DNA from 3 places in the Streptomyces sp. NPDC051684 genome. Region 3 is predicted to be linked to each of the others. Evidence: riboswitches for the same ligand, from Rfam matches in the RefSeq annotation. Region 3 holds a riboswitch; each other region holds the start of a gene.

Region 1 (7,799 bases), on a different contig from region 3:
CACGGCGTTGAGCAACAGAGCAAGCCGCAGATCGTCCTGCCCGACGACGGCGGTAAACGGATAGGGGGTGGTCATCGAACGTCATCCTCCAGCTCGGTGAGGCTGCTTGGGGGCGCGGGGAACTGCGCAATCTTCCAGGGGGTCCGGGGGCGCAGCCCCCGGGGACGGGACGGGAAGGGGCGGCGGGGGCGACTTCCCATCACGGCGCCCCGGGAGGCACAAACGGCAACCCCGCCGGCGCACCCCCCTCGATCAACCGCCACAGCGCATCCGTGTCCGCATTCCGCTCGATCAGATCCCCGAGCCGATCGAGCTGCTCCTCGCGAAGCGCCTCGAACGACGTGTCCGGCGCCGGCACGAACCGCCGCCCGGCCGCCTCGGCGACGGCCCGCAGGAACGCCCGCCGGAACCCGTCCGACTCAAGGGACCCGTGCCAGTGCGTCCCCCACACGGCCCCGACCCGGCACCCGTCCAAGAAGGCCTCTCCGCCGAGCACCTCGGCGACGCCGTGATGGATCTCGTACCCCTCGACGTACTCGCCGAGCGCCTCGCCGACCGGCCGCGCGAGGGTCTTCCCGGTCTCGAACCGCACGCGTACGGGAAGCAGCCCGAGCCCGTCGACGGTCCCGGCCCGCGATTCGACGTCGTCCTCGATGGTCTCGCCGAGCACCTGGAAGCCGCCGCAGATGCCGAGTACCGGACGCCCCTCGGCCACGCGCCGTGCAAGGGCGTCCGCGAGCCCGCGCTCGCGCAGCCAGTCGAGCGCCCGCACCGTGCCGCGCGTTCCCGGCACCACGACGAGGTCGGCGTCGACGAGCTCCTCTGCCCGGTCGACGAACCGCACGACGACACCCGGCTCGGCGGCCAGCGCGTCCACATCGGTGAAGTTCGACATCAGCGGCACCGCGCACACGGCGACCCGCAGTACGTCCTCGCCGACCGGCGGCGCCACGACCGACTCGCGTACGGCGCCCCGCAGGGACACCCGGAGCCCGTCCTCCTCGTCGATGCCGAGGCCGTGCTGGAACGGCAGAACGCCGTAAGTGTCGCGCCCGGTAAGGGACTTGAGCATGTCGAGGCCCGGTTCGAGCAGGCTGACATCGCCCCGGAACTTGTTCACGAGGAACCCGGCGAGCAGCTCCTGGTCCTCGGGGGCGAGCAGCGCCGTCGTCCCGAAGAACGAGGCGAAGACCCCGCCCCGGTCGATGTCGCCCACGACGAGCACCGGCAGCCGCGCCGCCCGCGCGAGCCCCATGTTCACGATGTCGGTGCGCCGCAGATTGATCTCGGCGGGCGATCCGGCGCCCTCGCAGATCACGGCGTCGTGGGTGGCCCGCAGCTCCTCCAGGCACCCGACGACGGTGTCCATCAGCGAGGCCTGCCGCCCTCCGTGGTAGCCCCGCGCGCTCAACTCGCCCACGGGCTTGCCCATGAGGACGACCTGGCTGCTGCGGTCGCTGCCCGGCTTGAGCAGGACGGGGTTCATGAGCGCGCTCGGCTCGGCCCGCGCGGCCTGCGCCTGCATGGCCTGCGCCCGCCCGATCTCGGCGCCCTCCCTGGTCACGAACGAGTTCAGGGACATGTTCTGGCCCTTGAACGGCGCGACCTTCACGCCCTGGCGCACCAGCCACCGGCAGATCCCGGCGGTGACGACGCTCTTGCCCGCGTCGGAGGTGGTCCCCGCGACGAGCAGTCCGCCGCCCGTCATCGCCGCCCCTGCGCTCGTATCAGTCGCGCACCCACACAGACTCCCAACGCCAACAGAGACACCCGCCGTGACAAGCGCACGGCCCGATCCACATCACGCACCTCGACCGCGCGCCCCGGCGCGTTCAGCACCGGCCGGTCCTCGACCCGGCCGCCGTACGCCAGCGTCCCGCCGAGCCGCACCCCGAGGGCCCCCGCGAAGGACGCCTCGACGACGCCGGCGTTCGGGCTGGGGTGGCGCCGCGCGTCCGCCCGCCACGCGTCGAGGGACTGCCGGTGCCTGCCACCGGCCAGGACCGCGAGGGCGCCGGTCAGCCGGGCGCCCGGCCAGCCGGCCACGTCGTCGAGGCGGGCCGAGGCCCAGCCGAACCGCCGGTACCTCGCGGACTTGTGGCCGACCATCGCGTCGAGCGTGTTCACGGCGCGGAAGGCGACCAGGCCCGGCACCCCGCCGAGCGCGCCCCACACGAGCGCGCCCACGACGGCGTCGGAGGTGTTCTCGGCGACGGACTCGACGACGCCGCGCGCGATTCCGTCGGCGTCGAGCCCCTGCGGGTCACGGCCGCACAGCCGGGGCAGCAGCTCCCGCGCCAGCTCCACGTCGCCGGCCTCCAGGGCGGACCCGACGCCGCGCGCCTCGCGGCCGAGCGAGGTGCCGCCGACGACGGCCCAGGTGGCGGCGGCCATCAGCGCGACGGATGCGGCGGGGGAGTGGCGTACGACACGGGAGGCGGCGGCCGCGAGGGCGGCGGCGCCTCCGGCACACACGAGGGTGTGCAGGGCGCCCGTGCCACGGTGGTCGCGCCACAGTGTCCGCTCGACGGCCGCGGCGGCGCGCCCGAATCCGGCGACGGGATGCCCACGGCGCGGATCGCCGAACAGAAGGTCGGCGAAGATCCCGGCGGCGGCACCGCACGCATACACGCGCTCGCGCCGCCAGTTGCCGCGTGGGGCAAGCATGGCGGTAGGTGTCCTCACTCAGGGTGTCCACGCCCTGGTTCGACGAGACCGGCAGCGAGAGTTCCTGGCTCGCCCCTTTGGAGAAGGGGGGGGCTGACAGTGGCGGGACCGCGCCGGATTCGCACCGGCTTCCTCAACTGCTGCCGTATATGGCGGGGGAAGTCCACCACGCTCCGAGTTGGCACGTCAACTTGCTGTTGAGGCGCACGAAGGCGGGGTGCCGGACGCCGAACGTCCCGCACCCCGCCTTCGTATGCCCTGTGCCGGGTCAGGCCACGATCAGGTAGATCCCGTAGGCCACGGCCGCCAGGCAGAGCGCGAAGCAGACGTACGCCCCGGAGGTCGCGACGGTCGCCGAGCCGCCCTCACGCGCCGCCGACTCCCGCTTGGAGAGACCCACGATGCCGAGGGTGAACAGGCCGACGAGGGCCACGGTGACCACGAGGGAGACACCGAAGACGGAGCCGAGAGCCGCCCAGTCGATCTTCATACCGGTCCTGCTTCCTTACAGCGTGGCGCCGGCGGGGCGCGCGGGGTCGTTCACCGCACCGGCCTTTGGCTGGGCGGGTATTTTCGCCTCCGACTCGAACGTCTCGACCGTGCCCACCGGCGGCGGGGTGACCGAGGCGATCGCGGTCGTCACGACGCCCGGGGCCTCCTGCGCGGGGGTGGCGTGCGGGTCGTCCGCGGTGACGTTGGTGTGGTCGATGGAGTCGCGGCGCGACAGCTTCCAGATGATCCCGGAACCGGCCACGAGCAGCGCGGCGGTGAGGCCGATGCCCCACGGGCCCTGCTTGGTCAGGAACTCGGCGCCCGCGCCGACCAGTCCGGCGGCCGGCAGGGTCAGACCCCACGCGATGAACATCCGGGAGGCGGTCGACCAGCGGACGACACCGCCCTTGCGGCCGAGGCCCGCGCCCATCACACCGCCGGAGCAGACCTGCGTGGTGGAGAGCGAGAAGCCCAGGTGCGAGGAGGCGAGGATCGCGGTCGCCGCACTGGTCTGCGCCGCGAAGCCCTGCTGCGGCGCGAGTTCGGTGAGGCCCTTGCCCATGGTGCGGATGATGCGCCAGCCGCCCAGGTACGTGCCCAGCGCGATGGCCAGACCGGCCGAGACGATGACCCACATCGGCGGGTCGGCGTGCGGCGCGATGACACCGCCGGTGATCAGGGCGAGGGTGATGATGCCCATCGTCTTCTGCGCGTCGTTCGTGCCGTGCGCGAGGGAGACGAGGCCAGCGGAGGCGATCTGCCCGGCGCGGTAGCCCTTGGCGGTCGCCTTCTCGTCCGTCTTCTTGCTGATGCGGTACGTGAGGCGGGTGGCCAGCATCGAGGCGATGCCGGCGACGAGCGGCGCGGCCACCGCGGGCAGCAGCACCTTGGTGACGACCGTGCCGCCGTTGACCGAGGACCAGCCCATCGACATGACCGCGGCGCCGATGAGGCCGCCGAACAGTGCGTGCGAGGAGCTGGACGGCAGGCCGAGCAGCCAGGTCAGCAGATTCCAGAGGATGGCGCCTACCAGCGCCGCGAAGATGACCTCCGTTTTGAGGCCGTCCTCATTGATGATGCCGCCGGAGATGGTCTTCGCCACTTCGACGGAGAGGAACGCTCCGACGAGGTTCAGCACGGCGGACATGGCCACCGCCGTCTTCGGCTTGAGGGCGCCAGTCGAGATGGTCGTCGCCATCGCGTTGGCTGTGTCGTGGAAACCGTTGGTGAAATCAAAGACCAGCGCGGTAACGATCACGATCGCCAGGAGCAGCGTGATGTGTTCCATTTACCCAGGCTTCGGTTGGACGTCAGTGGCACTTGGAACGTAAAGAGCCCGAGTGAACGGAAGATGAACTGGGCCGGGCGCCCCGGTGACCCGAACCGGAGTGCTCTCGCTCCGCTTGTCGCGGGGTGGTGCCGCCGGTTCCGGTTCGAGGCGCCCTCGGCCCCGGAACCACGGGCTCCGGGGACCTTCGGCAGGGCCTTTCGGCTACCCCCGCGCGAACCGCTTGAGCTGGGCCGTCGAGCCGTTGAAGAGATTCTGATCACCCGGCAGCCGGCCGCTCTCGCCGTACTGCCAGAACGTCCAGTAGTTCCAGCCTGCCGGGAGTGCGCCCGCGCGCTCGTCGTACCGGGCGAGCCACAACGCGTGGTCGGCGGCGAAGGCCCGGCTGTTCCCGGTGCACTGCTTCCACCAGCGCGCGTTGGTGTAGATGACCGGACGGCGGCCGGTGCTGCGCACGATCTGGTCGCTGAAGGACTTGATCCAGGAGACCAGGGTGGACTTCCGCAGCCCGTAGCAGGGGTGCTTGCCCTTGCCGTACGGGTTGTACTCGATGTCGAGCGCGGGCGGCAGCGTCCAGCCGTCCCGCCGCCACGCCCCGCCGTTGCGCACGAAGTACGAGGCCTGCGTCGCGCCGGAGGACTTGTGCGGCAGCGCGAAGTGGTAGGCGCCGCGGATGATGCCCGCTTTCCGGGCGCCGTTGTACTGCCGGGAGAAGTAGGGGTTGCGGTAGTTCGTCGACTCGGTCGCCTTGACGTAGACGAACCGGGCGCCCTTGTTCTTCGCCTTCTGCCAGTTCACGTTCTTCTGGTGCGACGAGACGTCGTGCCCGCGCGGCTTGCCCGCGCCCTGGGCCGGCAGCTCCGCGAGCAGGGTGCCGCCGATGGTCAGTGCGGCGACGGACGTGAGCGCGGCGACGCGGTGCCGACGCGGGGACGCGGTGCGGCTGAGAGCCATGGATACCCCCCGAAAGTGACGACGTGCATGACAAATCTCCAGGGAACCCCCAGAGAGTAGCGAGAGATCATCAATTACCCGGCCAAGCTCGGCCAAATAACACCTGAGACCGATCAATGCCCATATGGGGGATGACGGAAGATCGGGCTCCGCACCGGTCCGCGCCCGCTCCGCCGCCCGGCGGCTGGCAGGATGCGCGCCATGACACACCTCCCGGAACTCGACGCGGCATGGCAGGAACTGGTGGCGACCGCCCGCCGGACGGTGGCCGACGGCCTGGTCGTCGGAACCTCGGGCAATGTCTCGGCGCGGGTGGGCGACACCGTGCTCGTCACCCCGACCGGCGTCCCGTACGAGGAGCTCGGCCCGGACGATCTCGTCGCCTTCGGCCTCGACGGCGAGCGGCGGGCCGGCACCCTGAAGCCGACCAGCGAACTCCCCATGCACCTCGCCGTCTACCGGAACACCGATGCCCGCGCCGTCGTGCACACCCACGCCGTGCACGCCACCGCGGTCTCCACGCTCGTGTCCGAGCTCCCGCCCGTGCACTACATGACGGCGGCGCTCGGCGGCCCCGTCCGCGTCGCCCCCTACGCCACGTACGGAACGCGGGAGTTGGCCGAGAACATGCTGCTCGCGCTCGCCGACCGCACGGGCTGCCTGCTGCGGAACCACGGCGCCCTCACATACGGAGCCACCCTCGCCGCCGCCTACGACCGCACCGCCCAACTGGAGTGGATGTGCCGCCTGTGGCTCACCGCCCACTCCGTCCCCGGCCGCACCCCCTCGCTGCTCACCGAAGAGCAGTTGCGCGAGGTGGGGGAGCGCCTTGGCGGGTACGGGCAGCAGGACGCCGGCTGACCGGTACGCGCCGTTCGCGTCACCTGTGGCCGTCGCCCCACTGGCCGGGGCGGGCGCGGGCCCCGACACTGGACGGGTGCGCACCGCCAAAGCGACGGCCGCTGCCGTCACCGCCGCCCTCGGGGCCTCGGCCGCCGCCATCGCCGCCGGCCGCCTGGCCAGCGACGCCGCGCTCAAGGCGCCCGCGGGCCGTCCGCTGCCCACCGAGCCGAGACTCACCGTGCACGCCACCGCCGCGGGCCAGGTCACCCTGACCCGCGACCTGGCCTCGCTGCGCCCCGGCAGGTACGGGCTGCAGGGCGACGGCTACCACGCGGTGGTCGGCCCGGTCGTCGAATCGGCCACGACCTCCGCCGACACCGTCGTACGCCGCCTGGAGCGGGTCACCCACGGCACCCTGGAACCCGGCGCCAAGGCCTGGCTCACGCCCCAGGTGCACATCGGCGACCCCAAGGCCGCGCTCGGCCTCGACCACGCCGACGTCGACGTGCCCGGCGAACTCGGCGCGCTGCCCGCCTGGTTCCTGCCCGGCTCCCGCGACACGTGGGTGATCGCCGTGCACGGACTCGGCACCACCCGCGAACACCCCATGAACCTCATGGAGTTCCTGCACCACCACCAGTTCCCGGTGCTCGACCTTGCCTACCGCGGCGACCTCGGCGCGCCCCGCTCGCCCGACGGCCTGAACCACCTCGGCGAGACGGAGTGGCGCGACCTGGACGCGGCGATCCGCTACGCCGTGCGCTACGGCGCCCGCGACGTCATCGTGCTCGGCTGGTCGACGGGCGCCGCGATGGCCCTGCACGCGGCGGCCCACTCGGCGCTGCGCGACCGGATCAAAGGCCTGGTCCTCGACTCGCCAGTGCTCGGCTGGGAGGTCACGCTGCGCGCCCTGGCCCGCGCCCGCCGCACCCCGGGCCCGCTGCTCCCGCTCGCGGTCCGCGCCGCCCAGGGCCGCACGGGCCTGACCGGCGACCGCCTCTCGGAGGCCGCGGACCCGCGCACCCTCAAGGTCCCCACGCTGCTGATCCACGGCCCCGGTGACGAGGTGTCCCCGTGGGTGCTCTCCCGCCGCCTGGCGGACCGCCGCCCGGACCTCGTCACCCTCCACGAGGTGGACGAGGCCCCGCACAACGCGATGTGGAACGCGGACGCGAAGGGCTACGAGGAGGCGCTGCGACGGTTCCTGACGCCGTTGATGTAACGGCAGTACAGGGCCCCCGTTTGGGAATTGGCAGGGTCAACCGGGAGACTGCCCTTCGTGACGTCCCGTACCCCGCGCGACTCCCGGCTCCGACTCGTCAGCCCGCGCCGCCAGCCCCTGGCCGCCCCGACCCCGCGGCCGGTCGCCGCACGCCGCCCGGCGCCCCGCCCGCCCGAGGGCACTCCACCCCCCGCGGTACTCGCCCACGACGCGCGCCGCGGCCTCGCCGACGCCGTCCGTGTGGCCCGCTGGGCCGACTCGGAGATCGGCCCGGGCAACGACGTGGCCGCCCGCGACGGCAAGGGGACGCTCTCCGACGCGACGGCCCTGCGC
Region 2 (7,799 bases), on a different contig from region 3:
GTCGCACCGAGTCCGGCCGCCGTCAGGGCCAGAGCACCTATCAACCGGGCTACGGCACGGGTCAGGCGGCTCATCGCTCCTCCCCCACGACGCCGCGACGCCGGGCGACAACGACCGTGCGCCAGCCGACCGCGCTCAGCAGCACGGCCAGCGCCGCAAGAACGCCGATCTGCACGCCGGTCGAAGCAAGCGCGCCGCCGCCACCGTCGGCGTCCACGATGTTTCCACCGCTCGCTCCCCCACTCTCACCGGGCGTCACGATCTCGGGAGTTCCGCTCCCGTCGCTCGGTGTGGGCTGCGGCTTCGTGCCGTCGAGGCTGCGCTCCAGCTTCCCGAAGGAGACCCCGGTGGCACCGCCGACGGCCTGGGTGGAGGCGCGCAGGTCGGAGCCGCGCTGTCCTTCCTTGGCGACGTTGAAGCCGCCGTCCGAGTTCTGCTGCCCGGCAAGGAACTTCAGCGCCGAGGCGATCTCGTCTTTGTACGACGACTTGTCGAGGGTCAGCCCCTGCACGGCCAAGGCGGCTGAGTTCACGGAGTTGCCTGCGGCGCCTGGGAAACCTCCGTCGGCGAGCTGCTTGGAGGCGATCCACTTCAGTGCCTTGTCGACGGCCCGGTCCGCCTGGTCGCCGCCCGCGAGGTCGAGTGCCATCGCCGCTATGGCCGTGGAGTCGACGTCGGAGTCGCCGGTGGCCGGAATGAGGCTCGGCCAGGCACCATTGTCGTGCTGAAGGCTTTCCAGGTACGCGATCGGGTCCTGGGCGTTCTCCTTGTCACCGGCGCGGAGTTGGGCCATGACAGCGAGGGACTGGGAGAAGACGGACGGGGCATAGGTGTAGGCGCCCTTGGCGGCGCAGGAGCGGTCCGGGGCCTTGCTCGGCGCGGAGCACACCGCCTTGTCGAGGGCGGCGATCAGATCATGGCCGGCGAAGTCGCGCGGGTCACGGTCGACTGCTTCGGCGAGCAGGGCCGTCTTGCCGAGGGAGCCGCCTGCCGCGTACTTGGTGCCGATTCCGGTCCAGTCGTTGACGGTGCGTTTCTCCCCGTCCTTGCCTGCCTTGTCGAGGAAGTCGACGACGCCGCGCAGTTTGGCGTTGTTGAGGCCGGTGGCGGCGAGCGCGTAGGCGCCGTCGATGGTCAGTCCGAAGTCGGCGCGGCTCGTCCCGGCACCGGTCGGATAGAACTGGCCCTGCTTGAGCTGGGCGGCACCGATCAGGTAGGCGACACCCTTCTTCAGGTCCGGTCCCTTGCCTGGAGCCGGGTCGCCCGGATCGGTGGTGGGCGGGTCCGTGGTCGGCGGATCGGTCGGCTCGGTCCTCTTGGTGGTGAGGCTGGCGAGGTCAGTGTGCACGCCAGCCAGGATCGCGACCGGTGTCGCGTACAAGGTCGGGTCGGTGGCGTCCTGGTCGAAGCCGAAGCCGCCGCCCTTGAGCTGGGTCCGGGACAGCCAGCCTTCGGCGACGTCCGCTCGCTGCATCTGGCCGAGGGCGCGCAGCCCTTGTGCGGCATAGGCCGTGGTGATCACATCGCCGGCGGTGGAGCCTGTGTAGGCGACGTACGCGCCGTCGTCGCGCTGGGCCTTGGTCAGGTAGTCGCGTGCCTTGGTGACAGCGGCGTCGTGGCCGCCCACCTTTTTCAGGACCAGTGCGATCAGTCCGGTGGTGGCGGCGTCGCCGTCGCAGTTGCCTCCTGGCCGGATGAGGATGCTGGTGAAGCTGCCGTTCGTGCACTGCACCTGAGTCAGGCGGTCCACCGTGGCATCGGGTGGCGTCACGCCCGCTCGCAGCAGGGCGAGTACGGCGCGGGCCTGCTCGTCGGCGTAGTCGACGTTGCGGAAGTCGCCCTTGGCGGTGCAGCCGGGTGTCGGTTCGCCAGATTCCGGACCGGCGGCGCAGACGTTCCCGGTCAGGTCGGCGATCAGATCGCGCCCGCCGACCTTGCGCGGGTCGCCCTCCGTCGACTCGGCCAGCAGAGCCAGGCGGGCGACCGCGGCCGCGTCCGGCGCCTGATCCTTCCCGTCGGGAGCCACGTAGTCGTCCACGTGCTGAGCGAAGAAGGCGGTGATCTTGTCGAGCGTGGCGCTGCTGCCGTCCGCCGCGGCCAGTGCGTAGGCGGTCTCCAGCGTGAGCAGGTAGTTGGGGCTGTCGGCGCCTTCGTCGACGATGCGTTCGCCGTCGGTCAGCTGCGCCTTGAGCCATGCGGCGGCTCCCGCTACGTCGACGTCGCCGGGTGCTCCGGTCGGCCCGCCGCTCGGGTCGGGGCTCGCGCCGCCTCCGGCACGGACGTCGTCGGGGCTGAAGGTGGGCTTTCCCGTGGTGCCGCCGATGTCGGTGCCGCCGTAGACCCAGGCGTCGACGTCACCGTCCTTCAGCTTGCGGTCCATGGCGCCGTACTGGCTGTACGTCCATGTGTCCTGGCCCGGTGAGGCGGTCCAGTACGACCAGTAGGCGGTGGCCGGCGGCGTGAGAACGCAGGAGTCCTTTGACGGAGTCGGGTACTGCGTACCGGAGTTGAAGGATCCGTAGCCGATGCGGCAGATGAACGCGGGACCGTCGTGTTCCGTCCCGGCGGTGGTGAAGCCACCATCGTGCAGGAGCTCGTAGCCGGTGCTGGGGCTGGTGTCACAGCCTCGCTCGACCTTGCCGCCGAAGGGGGCGAAGTCGACGGCCACGATGGCGCCCTTGGTGGCGGTGCAGTCCCCGACCGGGGCGGCGGAGGCGGGCTGGGCGACGCTGACGAAGGCGAAGCACGCGGCGGCAAGGACAAGCAGGCCCGTCAGTGCGGCAGCCAGTGGCCGGAATCGTCTTCGTATGTGCGTTTCTGTGCGCCCCATGGTCTCCACCACGGCCCCCTAAATGCCTGGCCGGCACGGGAGACAAACGTGGCTGACGCCCCAGGCAGCGCCCTCGCAGATGAGGGGCGGCGTTGGAGCGGGTCGCACCACGCCGTAGTCCGCGACGGCGTCTGTTGCTGTGGAACACGCTCCAGGCATTCCGGCTCGCCCAGCGGTGACTGGGCCTACGGTTGCGGGTCAGCGCCGGATTTCGACCGGCTTCCCCTGGAACTACTTGCGTATCAGGGCGGATTGGAACACGGGTTCACAGAAACCGTCAAGGCCGTGCACATCGTGATCACAGCGTCAGGAGAATCGCCCTGTGGCGCGAGCGCTCGAGGCTCGGGTACTGTCCCGCTCTGCCGAGTGGGGGAACCCGGTGAGAGTCCGGGGCTGACGCGCAGCGGTGTGGGGCGGAGGGACCGCTCCGAGCCCGAATGCCCAAGCGGCACAGGTTAGTTGGAAGTCGGTCCACGCGCAGTCGGACGGCGGCCTCCCCCGCCGTGTGCACCCGAGACCGGGGACCGGGCCGGGTCCGGTCGGCGTCCCTCACCTCTGGAGCACGCCATGCCACGTCCCGTTTCCGTCCGTCACGCCGCCATCACCGCGGCTGCGGCCATCGGAGCCTTCGCTCTCACCACACTTCCCGCCGCCGCAACCGCGACGCCGGCCCAGATCGCCACGTCGAAGACGAACGGTGTCGCATACCTCAAGTCCCTGCAGGCTGCTGACGGTTCGTACGCCGGGTCCGGTCTCTCCAACGAGTGGGCGTTCAGCGCGCTCGCCTCCGCAGGCACCGCCGCCGTAGACGTCACGCCGGGCGGGGACACAACCAAGAACGCGAGAACGGTCTACAGAAACCTGCTGTCCACCAGCGGATGGCCGTCCTCCGCCCCCGTCGTCACCGACTACGAGCGCGCCACGCTGAATGCCTACGCCGCGGGCATCGACCCGGCCCGGGTCTCCGCCTCTCGCAACCTCGTGGCCGACATCTACCGCTACTGGCAGACCGCGGAGCCGGGCTACTTCGGCCCGTCCGCCAACTTCAACGGCACCGTCTTCGCCGCGCTCGCTCTGAACGGGGCGAAGACCACGTCCGGGCAGATACGCATCCCCCAGTCTCTGCGGAACGCGATGATCACCCGTATCCGGGCCAACCAGCACAACGACGGCGGCTGGAACTACGGCAAGGCCGAGGGTGATGCCGGGCAGCTCGGGACCGCGAGCGACATCGACATGACCGGCGCCGCGATGGCCGCTCTCTGCGTCTCCGGCGTCCCCAACACGGACACCGACATCGTCCAGGCCAAGACCTTCCTCAAGAACAAGCTGGTCGCCAACACCGGTGCGTTCGACGCCATGTTCGGCGTCAACACCGACTCCAACGGCTGGGCCGTCTCCGGGCTCAACGCCTGCGGCATCAACGCCCAGACCGGCGACTTCCTCACCTCCAAGGGCAAGACGCCGGTCGACTTCCTCATCAGCCAGCAGTTCAACCCGGGCGGCGGCTTCAAGTACCTGCCGAGTGACACCTCTCCCCAGGCATACGCCTCGATCGACGGCCTGCGCGCCGTCGCCGGAGGCGGCTTCACCGCCACACCCCCCGTGCCGTCGACCTCCGGCGCCCCGCAGTGGGTGGGCCAGGGCACCTTCACCTCTGGCACCGCAACCTCGCTGGCCCTGACCGTGGACGACGGCACCGGAAACCTGAAGGTCTGCTCCGTCTCCGTCACCACCACCGGCACGAGCACCACGCTCGGCGCTGTGCTCGACGCGGCGACCAGCGCCGCCACACCGTCGGGTTGCGTCACCGCCGTGACACCGTCCACCGGAACCGGAACCATCACCTCGCTCAACGGCAAGGCCAACAGCGGTACGAACACGTGGAAGGCGAGCGTGGACGGCTCATCCTTCACGTCTGCCGCCCGAAACAAGGTCATCTCCGTCGGCGACACGATCGCGCTCCGCTGGGGCTCCTGACCGAGTCCGTGACGGTAGGACCTGCCGATCGCGCCGCAGGTCCTACAGTCACGGCATGCGCCCCGTGTGACACGTTTGCTCCACCCCTGGTCACCAGTCCTCCGTTCGCATGGACTCGCGACGGCGTCCCTCGCACGGGCACCGGCAGCGTCGCCGACCGACCACCGTCCTGGCCTCGGCTGCCGGCCGCCGTTGGCTCCGCTCCGACCGTGCCGCCCACCGCACGCGCCCTCATCAGCCTGCGCATCCCACCCGGCTTCGAGCCGAGCGGCGCGCTGAACGCACTAACCCATTTCCTCACCGCCGCCACTCCACGGGGGCGCACAGATTATTTGTAGGGCCCCCGGCCACGCGGATCGGCGGGACGACGTCACCCGCGGTCTGCTAAGCGCCTTCTGCTAACCCCCGGCATAAACCGGCCCCTTCAAACAGTTCCGGCGAGCTAGAGGTGGAATAACCAGGGTGTTCGTTCGATTCGCTCTTGCAGAGAACGCGGGAGGGGGCACTGGTGGCCGAGCTGATGATGTTCCGGCAGGACGCGGACGGACGGGATGTCGAGCTGGCCGGCTCGACGGTGGCGCTGGAGGTGGAGCTGCAGCGGCGGGTCGAGGCCGGCCTGGAGCAGATGCTGGGCGTCCGCTTCCTGGCATCGGAGTATCCGACTGGCCCCTGGCACCGGGGGCGGATCGACACCCTGGGGCTCGATGAGAACGGCAGCCCGGTGGTGATCGAGTTCAAAAAGGGCTCGGACAGCGGGGTGATGTCCCAAGCGGTCTCCTACCTGTCCTGGCTGGAGTCGGCGCACCACGAGTTCGAGGCGCTCGTGCGGAAGGTGCTGGGGGCGGAGGCCGCCGAGTCCGTCGACTGGCGTCGTCCGCGGATGATCTGCATCGCGGCGGGCTTCTCGCACCACGACCGGGTAGCGGTGCAGAGGTTGCCCGAGCGGATCGACCTGGTGCGCTACCGGATCTTCGACGGTGGCCTGCTGGGGCTGCTGCTCGTGGACTCCGCGACCGGCTTCCCGAGCGCTGCCTCGTCTCGCCGGGGCCGGGAGCGGGCACCCGTGGCGGACGGCGTGCCGACGGCTTCGACGGTCTCTCCGCCTGCGGGTGGAGGAGGGGTGCCGGAGTGCCTGCGGGACCTGTACGCGGAACTGGACGAGGCGCTCACGGCATGGGGCGAGGTGGAGGTGGCGTCCCTGCGGCACTACATCGCCTACCGGCGGTTGGTGAACGTGGCGTCGGTGATCTTCCGTCCGAAGCACGAGGCGATCCTGGTGTACCTCAGACTCGACCCGGACGCGGTCGAGTTGGAGGAGGGCTTCACCCGGGACATGCGCGGTATCGGACACCTTGGGACCGGCGACCTGGAGGTCCGCGTCGTCTCGGCAGCCGACTTGGAGAAGGCGGCGCCGCTGATCCGGCGGGCGTTCGAGGCGGCCTGACGTAACAGGAGGGGCGGCTGGTGCATCGGTTAGTCGATGCTCCAGCCGCCCCTCTGGCGTCTGTGGGCCGCCGGCCCTGGCCTCTCTCCGCTCTCACGCTCATGCCTCCGGTCCGGCCAGCTCGAAGTCGTCCTTGGTCAGTTCGGCCCGCAGCCGCTCCTCAACTGGCGGAGTGCCGGTATTGCACTCGTGCGGTATTCCTCGGTGCAACTGGCACTACGCCGGCAGTGGTAGGCCCGTCGCGGGGCTGCTCGACGAAATCTGAGGGCTGTCCCGCAACGGGAGTCTCAGCTGGGTGGGTTGTCCAGGTTGGCTTGGTGGTGGACAACGTCGTGGGCGACGTCCAAGAGGGGGAGGTTGTGGGTGAAGGCGTAGGCACGCAGGCGGGCGAGAGCTTCGCTGAGAGGGATGTCGAGCAGGACGGTCAGGGCGCCGGTTGCCTGGTGGATGAGGGCACGGTGCAGGGGCAGCGGATTGTTGCTGCTCATGTCATGGATGCCGTCGGGTGTCGTGAGGATCATGGTGGCGCCCTCGGCGAGGGCGAGGAGAGCGCCCATCTGCGCGCGGGTGAGCGGGCCGGGGATGCTGCGATGACCGGTCAGGACTCCGATCCGGACTGCACCCAAGTTCAGGGGAACGGCGTGAGCGGCGCTTGGGAGCTTTTGCTGGGCGGCGGCCAGCAAGGCGGGCCATCGGTGTTCGGGCACGGTGTGCAAGTCGGGGACGAGGACGAGTTCGCCGGTGCGGGCGGCGTCGAGGGTGGGGCCCTCACCGAGGGTGTACTGGAGATCTTCGAAGGCGATTGCGGCGCTGTCGTCCGGGTCGTACCAGACGAGTTCGAGGCCGGATTGGTCGAGCAGGCAGAGCGTGAGGCTGTCGAGGCCGAGCGCGGTCGCGCAGGAGCCGGGTGAGAGAGCGCTCAGGCCCTGGCCGGTCTGAATGGCGGCGGCCAGGAGGCCGGGGATATCGGGGATGTCAGCGGGCACCGCAGGTACTCCTTGGCTGAAGTGCGGTGGGGCGCTGGTGGCGCGGGCCGCGGGGTGACATGAACGCAGGGTCACGGGTGGTGCGGTCGGTCCTGGGGCGTGGCGAATGTCGTGGCGGCCAGTCGGCCCTCCACGAGGTGTTGGCACACGCGGGTCAGTGACGTCTGGTTGCTGCGGGCGTGGGCGCGCAGCCGCTCGAAGGCCACCTCGGGCGCGATGCGCAGGTGGGCCGTGAGGGCGCCCTTGGCCTGTTCGATGATGATCCGGCTGTTGAGTGCGATCTGCAGCTGTCCGATCCGTTCGGCCTGGTCCTGGGAGAGGCGTTGGTGCAGGATGCCGATGGTCGCGGCGTCGGCCAGGGCCTGTCCCAGGCGCAGGCTGGCCGGATGCAGCCCGGTCGGCTGGGAGTGGAAGACGTTCACCGCGCCGATGACCTCGTCCCGTAGGCGCAGCGGGAGGGCGGCCACCGTGGCGAATTGGGCGGTGCGGGCGGCTTTGGTGAAGCGTGGCCAGCGTTCCGCGGTGGCGGGTTCATTCAGGTCCACCGGGCCGACCTGGT
Region 3 (7,799 bases):
TTGACGGAAGTGACCTCCCCCTCGGTCCCCGACGGGATCGCTCTGAGCCGCCACCGGATGACGGCGGACGGCGCGGCCTACCGTGACACCGCCGATTGGCTCCAGGTGCCCGCGCGCGGCACGCTGGACATGAGCCCGATGTCCAGCGACGTCACCGTGCCCGCCGATCCCGTCTGGAGCATGGGCGACCGTATCTCCTTCGATCTGCATTTCACGCACAGCGGCACGGTGCGCGTGCGGGCGGAGGTCGTGCGACCAGGGTCGCTCTGATCGCGAACATCGAGCCGCCCGGCAATTCAAGGTAGTCGGCGGATGACGCCCCTCGGTTCCCGCCTGGAAGAAGGACAATTCTCACGAGTGGATGTGCGGGAACATGTCTTTCTTACGGGCCCGATCCATGCCAGCATCGTGTCCGCGGAGCGCGATGGAATTCGCCTTCCCGAGCGCGCTCCGCACTCCTGTCGGCTGCCACGATCGCCACACCCCGTCCCGGTGCGGGAGGCAGCCGGCAGGAATTCTTCTTTTCTCCGTGCATTGCGGGAACCGCGGTGGTGAGCCGCCCGACTACTGGATCGGGGGATCGGCCCCCTCCCGCGGATATCCGGAGGAACGTGCATGCCCGTCACCAGACCAGCAGTCGCTGTCGCGGCCGTTGTCGCCCTGAGTCTCTCGGCCACGGCGTGCGGCGGATCGGCCGATGACGACACCTCGGGTGCTCGTGCGGGAGCGGCCGCCGCGGGCTCCGGCTATCCCGTGAAGATCGAGAACTGCGGTACGACACAGGTCTTCGACAAGGCGCCGAGCAGGGTCGTCGTGATGAACGGCGCTTCCGTCGCCGAGGTCTCGACGCTGCTGGCGCTCGGCCTCGGCGACAGGATCGTCGCGAACCAGCAGTCCTACGGCATGTCCGAGGTGCCTGGCCGCGCCGCAGCGATCAAGAAGCTGCCGACCGGGGACGTCAAGCTGAACGACGCCTTCGACATTCCCCGCGAGTCTATGATCGGGCTGCGCCCGGATCTCGTCCTGTCCACTACGTCGTACGGATTCGACGCGAAGAACGGTTTCGCGACCCGCGACGAACTCAAGAACGCCGGCGCCCGCACCTACATTTCCCCGCAGGGCTGCCACGACGAGAATTCGAAACTCACCATCGAGGACAGCTACCGGCTCCTGCGCGACATGGGCCGCGTCTTCAACGTGCCGGACCGCGCGGAGAAGATCATTTCTGCCTCACGCAAACAGATCGCCGATCTCGCGGCGAAGGTGAAGGGAAAGAAGAAGCCGAAAGTCATGATGCTGTTCACCAACATGACGATGGGCGGCAATGATTTCAGCGCTGTCGTGGCCAAGGGAATCTACAACGACATTCTCGACAAGGCGGGTGCCGAGAACGTCTTCGAGAACGCGTCGAAGACGTCGTTCGCCGACCTCAGCAAGGAGAAGGTGGCGGCCACCGACGTCGACGCGCTCGTCGTCATCGCCTACCAGGACCCGAACCCCGCCGCCTACGCCGAGAAACTGTTCAAGGAGTTCCCCCAGTGGCCGGCCGCGAAGACCAACACGTACGTGACGGTGTCCGACTCGATCTACCTGAGCCCCGACAACGACCGGGCCGTGGAGAAGATCGCGAAGAAGCTGCACCCCGAAGCGTTCTGACCCCACCGAGCCGACGACGCGCGACGCTCGCGCTCGTCGTCCTGCCGTGCGTGCTGGTCGCCGTGATGCTGGTCGCCGTCAGTATCGGCGCGGTCAACGTGCCGCTGGGCGAGGTGTGGCGGATCGTCCTGCACCACACCACCGGCCTGGGTCACCCGTCCGGCGACGGCGCGCTGGACCAGATCGTGTGGACGTTCCGCACCCCGCGCGTGGTGCTCGCCGCCGTCGCGGGCGCGGGGCTCGCGCTGTCCGGCGCGGTACTGCAGACGGTGGTCGCCAATCCGCTCGCCGATCCGCTCGTGCTCGGCTTCTCCTACGGTGCGACGCTCGGCGCGGTCCTCGTCATCACTCTGGGCGGGGGAGCGGCTCTGTTCGGAGTGGGGGTGTCGGCCGCCGCGTTCGCCGGGTCGGTCGTCGCGGGTGCCCTGGTGTTCTGGCTGGGACGCCGCCGCGGCCGGATGGCGCCGACCCGGCTGATCCTGGCCGGAGTGGCGGTCGGCTACGTGTTCCTGTCGGCCACCAGCTACGTCCAGCTTCAGGCCAGCCCCACTGAACTGCGTACCGTGATGTTCTGGATGCTGGGCAGTGTCGCCGGCGCCCAATGGCACCAGATCCCCACCGTCACCACCGTCGTCATCGGCTGCACCGCCCTGCTCACCCTCTTCGGCCGCAAGCTCAATGTGCTCCTCGCCGGGGACGAGACCGCCACCTCCCTCGGCACCGATGTCAACCGGCTCCGTACCGTCCTGCTCCTGCTCAGCGCCCTGCTGACCGGCTCGGTGATCGCGGTCGCGGGCGGCATCGGCTTCGTCGGCCTGATGATCCGCCACCTGGTGCGGCTCACCACCGGCGCCGACCACCGCAGGCTGCTGCCGTTGTCCGCGCTGCTCGGAGCGGTCTACCTCGTCCTGGTCGACCTGCTCTCGCGCACTTTGAACCGGCCGAGCGAACTCCCGCTCGGCATCCTCACCGCCCTGTTGGGCGCCCCCTTCTTCCTCTGGCTGCTGCGCCGCAACAAGGGTCTGGACTGACACGCATGCGCCTCACTGTCGACCGGCTGCACATCACCCTCGACCACCACTCGATCCTGAACGGCGTCGACATCGACGCCCGGCCCGGCGATGTCGTCGGGCTCGTCGGACCCAACGGCAGCGGCAAATCCACCCTGCTGCGCGCCGTCTACCGCTCCCTCAGGCCGGCCGACGGCGCCGTCCGGGTCGGTGACGACGACATCTGGAGACTCAGCCCCCGCGCCGCCGCCCTGCGAACCGCCGCCGTCCTCCAGGACGGAACCGGCAGTACGGGCGGGCTCACGGTGATCGAGACCGTCGCCCTGGGACGCGCACCCCACCACGGCCTGCTGGGGCGCGACGGACCCCAGGACCGGCGGGCGGTCGAGGACGCCGTGGACCGGTGCGGCGTGCGGCACCTGGCGCACCGCGACTACGCCTCACTGTCCGGTGGCGAGCGTCAACGCGTCCTCCTCGCGCGGGCCCTGGCCCAGCAGCCCCGGCTGCTCGTCCTGGACGAGCTGACCAACCACCTCGACATCCGCGCCCGGTTCGAACTACTGCACCTGATCCGCTCCACCGGCACCACGACGCTCGCCGTCCTGCACGATCTCCACCTCGCGGCCCGCTTCTGCGACCACCTCGTCGTGCTCGACCGGGGCAGCGTCGTCGCCGCCGGGCCCGTCCTCGACACGCTCACCCCGGCCGTACTCGCGAAAGTCTTCGGCGTGGCCGCCTCAGCACGGCGCGACGAGGACGCGGTGGTGCGGCTGACCTACGCGGCGGACCCGCTGAGCGCGGAGGCTCACGCGGTGAACTAGTCGCTGTCTAGGTGCCGTTCAGCGCTTGAGGGCGGTGAGCAGAGCCTCGCACGCCTCGGCGGCCGTCCCGGCCGTCTCCGAACAGATACGGCAGTGCTCGCGGTGGCTGGCATGCCGGCCGCACAGTTCATGAGCGTCGCGGCAGGCGATGAGGCAGGCGCCGAGCTGAGCTGTGAGCAACGGCCGTTGCGTGTCGTCACCGCGCACCAGCAGCCTGGCCGTCGTGGCGGTCACGTCCGCGCAGTCGAGGTTCTGGGTGATCGCCTCACGCAGCGCGTCGGCGTCCTTGTCGGCGAGCATGCCGGCCGCGCACGCGCTGCTCGCCCGCTCGCACTCCGCCAGCGCGGTCGTCGTGCGGGCGAGGAGTTCACTGTCGACCAAGAACCGACTGCCGACGCTCTCGATGAGGTCCTGAGTCCTGTGCATGGCTCCCCCAAGGTGTGGGAAAGGTAGCTTCGACGCTTCCGAGGCTACCCGAACAGCCCCTCTTCTCAATGGTGTTGAGGTAGCTCCCAGCCATCTCCCGACCAAGGTTCGCCGCCATGAAGACAGACCGGCGCGCCGCTCCCGCTGTCTGGCCCTGGGAGGACCGGGCGGCGCAGGCACGTCCTCGCCGCTTCCTGTGGCGCGAGCGCGTCTTCGCTTGGTGCCTGCCCGCGGCCACCACGCTGCTGCTTGCGGGGGCCTACGGCTGGCTGGGCTTCCGGTTCGGCGCGGTGACCGGCGCCTGGGCGGGCGCCGTTGCCGGGGTTCTCTCCAGCCTGGCCCTGCACGCGTTCGTCGGCCGGGTGGCAGAGGGAAGGCCCGCGCACCGACGGTGGCCCCCGGGCAGGCACTGGCACGAGTGAGCCCCGTCCGCCGTCGGCCTGCGCGGGAGTTCGCCGCCGGTCCGTTCGGGCCAACGGGCAGGGCTCAGACGACGGCCGCCGCGCCGGCCTCGTAACCGGCTTCCTCGATGGCGGCGCGTACCTGTGCGTCGTCGAAGGCCGTGCCCGTCACTCGTACCGTGTCGCTCTCCAGGTCGACGGTGACCCCGGTGACGCCGGGTACGGCGGTCACCTGTTCGGTGACGCCGGCGGCGCAGTGCCCGCAGGTCATGCCGGTGACGCGGTAGTCGGATCGGTTCATGGCGCAACTCCTGGGATGGGGAGACGTGCGTGCGTCTGTGGATACGTGCGCGGCGGGTCCGGTGTTCAGCCGGATCCCGTCGTCCTCCACGAGTCGGACCGCGTCGCGTCCGAGTTCCCGCGTGTCGGATGAGTCACTCGTACGGGGGCTGCCGGTGCCGTGACCGGGGACGGAGTGCTTGTCCGGGCCATGGGCTGCTGTTGTCATGCGCAATACCTGGGCATTACTGTCCTCTTGCCTTGGTGTTCGGGAAATCCGGTGCGGAACCGGTGCGGCCCTCGCCACTGTGATCGGGAAGTCCGGCTCCGGCCCCTCAGCGGGGCAGCCACTGGGTCCTTGGACCTGGGAAGGCGGAGATCCGGGCGGTGTCACCCGTCAGCCAGGAGACCGGCCGGGGCGCTTCAACCGTCCACGAGGTGCTGGAAAGGTCTGCCGAGCCATGCACATAGCCGAGGGGTTCCTGCCCCCAGCGCACGCCGCCGCCTGGGGCGTCGCGGCCGCGCCGTTCGTCGTCCACGGGGTCCGCTCCCTGACCCGCGAGGTGAAGGAACACCCGGAGAGCACGCTGCTGCTGGGCGCGTCCGGGGCCTTCACCTTCGTTCTCTCCGCGCTCAAGCTGCCTTCGGTGACCGGCAGTTGCTCCCATCCCACCGGCACCGGCCTTGGGGCCATCCTGTTCCGGCCGCCGATCATGACGGTGCTGGGCACGATCACGCTGCTGTTCCAGGCCCTGCTGCTCGCCCACGGCGGACTTACCACGCTGGGTGCCAACGCGTTCTCCATGGCGATCGTCGGCCCCTGGGCCGGATACGGGATCTACCGCCTGCTGCGCCGCTACGACGTCCCGCTGATGGTCACCGTGTTCTTCGGGGCGTTCGTGGCGGACCTGTCGACCTACTGCGTCACCAGCGTGCAGCTCGCCCTCGCCTTCCCCGACCCGAGCAGCGGTTTCTTCGGCGCGCTCGGCAAGTTCGGCTCCATCTTCGCCGTCACCCAGATCCCGCTGGCCGTCAGCGAGGGACTGCTGACCGTGCTCGTCATGCGGCTGCTCGTGCAGTCCAGCAAGGGCGAACTGACTCGGCTGGGCGTTCTCGTCACCGGCGGCCGCCGGGACGCCGCTCCCGAGGCGGTGGCCCGGTGAAGCGGAACACGAAGATCAACCTGCTGCTCCTGATCGTCGTGGCCGCCCTCGCCGTCCTGCCTCTCGCGCTGGGTCTTGGCGATCACAAGGAGGAGCCCTTCGCCGGCGCCGACGCCGAGGCGGAGACGGCCATCACCGAGATCAAGCCGGATTACGAGCCGTGGTTCTCCCCGCTGTACGAGCCGCCGTCGGGAGAGATCGAGTCCGCGCTCTTCGCCCTCCAGGCGGCTCTCGGTGCCGGCGTGCTCGCGTACTACTTCGGTCTGCGCCGCGGGCGCAGGCAGGGCGAACAACGGGCCGTGGAGAGCGCCATGAGCGCGGACGGCGCCGACGGGGCCGATGCCAAGGCGCCTGCCGGGGACCGGACCTGACCCGGCGTGCTGCCGATCGACGTGGCGGCGCACAGCAGCAGCTGGCGCCGCCGCCATCCCCTCGACAAAGCCGTCCTCGGCCTGGGCCTCACCGCCCTCGCCCTCACCCTGCCACCGTGGCCGGGCTCCGCCCTCGTGCTGGTCACCGCACTGGCGCTGCTGCTGGGGCCCGCGGGGGTGGGCGCCCGCAAGGTGTGGCGGGCCTGGCGCGTGCCGCTGGCCTTCTGCGTCACCGGAGCGCTCACCCTGACCGTGCAGGTCGGTGCCCCCGGTGCCTTCATCTCACTGGCCCCGCACGGTGCGCAGCACGCGGCCGAGGTCCTGCTGCGCTCCTCCGCCGCCTCACTGGGTGTGCTGCTGTTCGCGTTCACCACTCCGGTGACCGACCTGCTGGCCTGGCTGCTGCGGCTCGGCGTGCCCGCCCCCGTCATCGACGTGGCGCTGGTGATGTACCGCATGATCTTCCTGCTGCTCGCGTCCGTGCGCAGCATCCGCGAGGCTCAGGCGGCGCGGCTGGGCCACACCACCCGCTCCGCCGCCTTCCGCTCCCTGGCCGGGCTCGGCGCCACCGCCTTCGTCAAGGCGTTCGACCGGGCGGCGCGCATGCAGCGCGGGCTGGCCGGGCGCGGCTACGACGGCACCCTGCGCGTCATGGCCTCCGGTGCTCCCGTCTCCCGCCGGTTCGTTGGCCTGGCACTGGCCCTGCTCGCCGCGCTGGTGGTCCTCACCCTCGTACTCGACAACCTCGTACGCGGACACCTAGCACTCCAACACCTCGGACTCGAAAGGCTGCTGCCATGAACGACGACGCCGTGGTGGAGCTGCGCGGAGCCTCGTTCGCCTACGAGGACGGCCCCACCGTCCTGCACGATCTCGACTTCGCCGTCCGTCCCGGGCGCGCCCTCGCTCTGCTCGGCAGAAACGGCAGCGGCAAGACCACGCTGATGCGGCTGCTCAGTGGTGGGCTGCGCCCGCGTACCGGGCGACTCCTCCTGGAGAGCGTGCCGGTGACCTACGACCGGGCCGGTCTGACGCGCCTGCGCACCACGGTGCAACTGGTGCTCCAGGACCCCGACGACCAGCTCTTCGCCGCGTCCGTCGCCCAGGACGTGTCCTTCGGCCCGCTCAACCTGGGCCTGCCGGACAGCGAGGTCACCGACCGGGTCTTGCAGGCCCTCGCCGCGCTCGGTATCAGCGAACTCGCCGAACGCCCCACCCACTTGCTCTCCTACGGTCAGCGCAAACGCGCCGCCATCGCGGGAGCCGTCGCCCTGCGCCCGCGCGTGCTGATCCTCGACGAACCCACCGCGGGCCTGGACCCGGAAGGACAGGAGCGACTGCTGGACACCCTCGCCGGACTCCAGACGGACGGCACCACGGTGGTGATGGCCACCCACGACGTGGATCTGGCGCTGCGCTGGGCCGACGACGTCGCCCTGCTCACCCCGGCCGGCCCGCACGTCGGCCCCGCGGGCGACACCCTGTCCCGCGCCGACCTGGTGGCTCAGGCGGGACTGCGGCCCGCCTGGGGCATCGCCGCGACCCGACTCCTGCGCGCGCAGCGGCTGCTGGGGCAGGACGCACCGGGACCGCGCACCGCCGCCGAACTCGACGCCCACGCGGCGCGTGTGCGAGGTGAGGAGGCCGCCCGGTGAGCGAGTTCCCCAGGACG

What was found. A riboswitch is a leader RNA that binds a small molecule or an ion and turns the genes downstream of it on or off. The one in region 3 is predicted to bind cobalamin.
Region 1: it holds a riboswitch for cobalamin, as region 3 does, so the genes downstream of both, ACIA8D_RS16215 (cobalamin biosynthesis protein) here and ACIA8D_RS34095 (energy-coupling factor ABC transporter permease) in region 3, are expected to answer to the same signal.
Region 2: it holds a riboswitch for cobalamin, as region 3 does, so the genes downstream of both, ACIA8D_RS40060 (prenyltransferase/squalene oxidase repeat-containing protein) here and ACIA8D_RS34095 (energy-coupling factor ABC transporter permease) in region 3, are expected to answer to the same signal.

Annotation. Positions count from the first base shown of each region.
Region 1 is NZ_JBITCS010000011.1:191,358-199,156, forward strand. It holds gene ACIA8D_RS16205 (putative cobaltochelatase) at 1-75, opposite strand, end outside; gene ACIA8D_RS16210 (cobyric acid synthase) at 200-1,708, opposite strand; gene ACIA8D_RS16215 (cobalamin biosynthesis protein) at 1,705-2,667, opposite strand; cobalamin riboswitch at 2,705-2,851, opposite strand; gene ACIA8D_RS16220 (hypothetical protein) at 2,936-3,157, opposite strand; gene ACIA8D_RS16225 (anion permease) at 3,173-4,447, opposite strand; gene ACIA8D_RS16230 (lysozyme) at 4,652-5,401, opposite strand; gene ACIA8D_RS16235 (class II aldolase/adducin family protein) at 5,603-6,262, shown strand; gene ACIA8D_RS16240 (alpha/beta hydrolase) at 6,339-7,466, shown strand; gene ACIA8D_RS16245 (hypothetical protein) at 7,524-7,799, shown strand, end outside.
Region 2 is NZ_JBITCS010000065.1:9,476-17,274, reverse strand. It holds gene ACIA8D_RS40065 (hypothetical protein) at 1-74, opposite strand, end outside; gene ACIA8D_RS40060 (prenyltransferase/squalene oxidase repeat-containing protein) at 71-2,830, opposite strand; cobalamin riboswitch at 2,963-3,095, opposite strand; cobalamin riboswitch at 3,200-3,273, shown strand; gene ACIA8D_RS40055 (hypothetical protein) at 3,398-4,810, shown strand; gene ACIA8D_RS40050 (DUF5655 domain-containing protein) at 5,319-6,254, shown strand; gene ACIA8D_RS40045 (GAF and ANTAR domain-containing protein) at 6,542-7,240, opposite strand; gene ACIA8D_RS40040 (ANTAR domain-containing protein) at 7,312-7,799, opposite strand, start outside.
Region 3 is NZ_JBITCS010000038.1:49,271-57,069, forward strand. It holds gene ACIA8D_RS34060 (copper chaperone PCu(A)C) at 1-270, shown strand, start outside; gene ACIA8D_RS34065 (ABC transporter substrate-binding protein) at 616-1,656, shown strand; gene ACIA8D_RS34070 (FecCD family ABC transporter permease) at 1,722-2,687, shown strand; gene ACIA8D_RS34075 (ABC transporter ATP-binding protein) at 2,693-3,487, shown strand; gene ACIA8D_RS34080 (hypothetical protein) at 3,506-3,913, opposite strand; gene ACIA8D_RS34085 (hypothetical protein) at 4,030-4,335, shown strand; gene ACIA8D_RS34090 (heavy-metal-associated domain-containing protein) at 4,400-4,615, opposite strand; cobalamin riboswitch at 4,839-5,026, shown strand; gene ACIA8D_RS34095 (energy-coupling factor ABC transporter permease) at 5,055-5,756, shown strand; gene ACIA8D_RS34100 (energy-coupling factor ABC transporter substrate-binding protein) at 5,753-6,127, shown strand; gene cbiQ (cobalt ECF transporter T component CbiQ) at 6,134-6,928, shown strand; gene ACIA8D_RS34110 (energy-coupling factor ABC transporter ATP-binding protein) at 6,925-7,782, shown strand.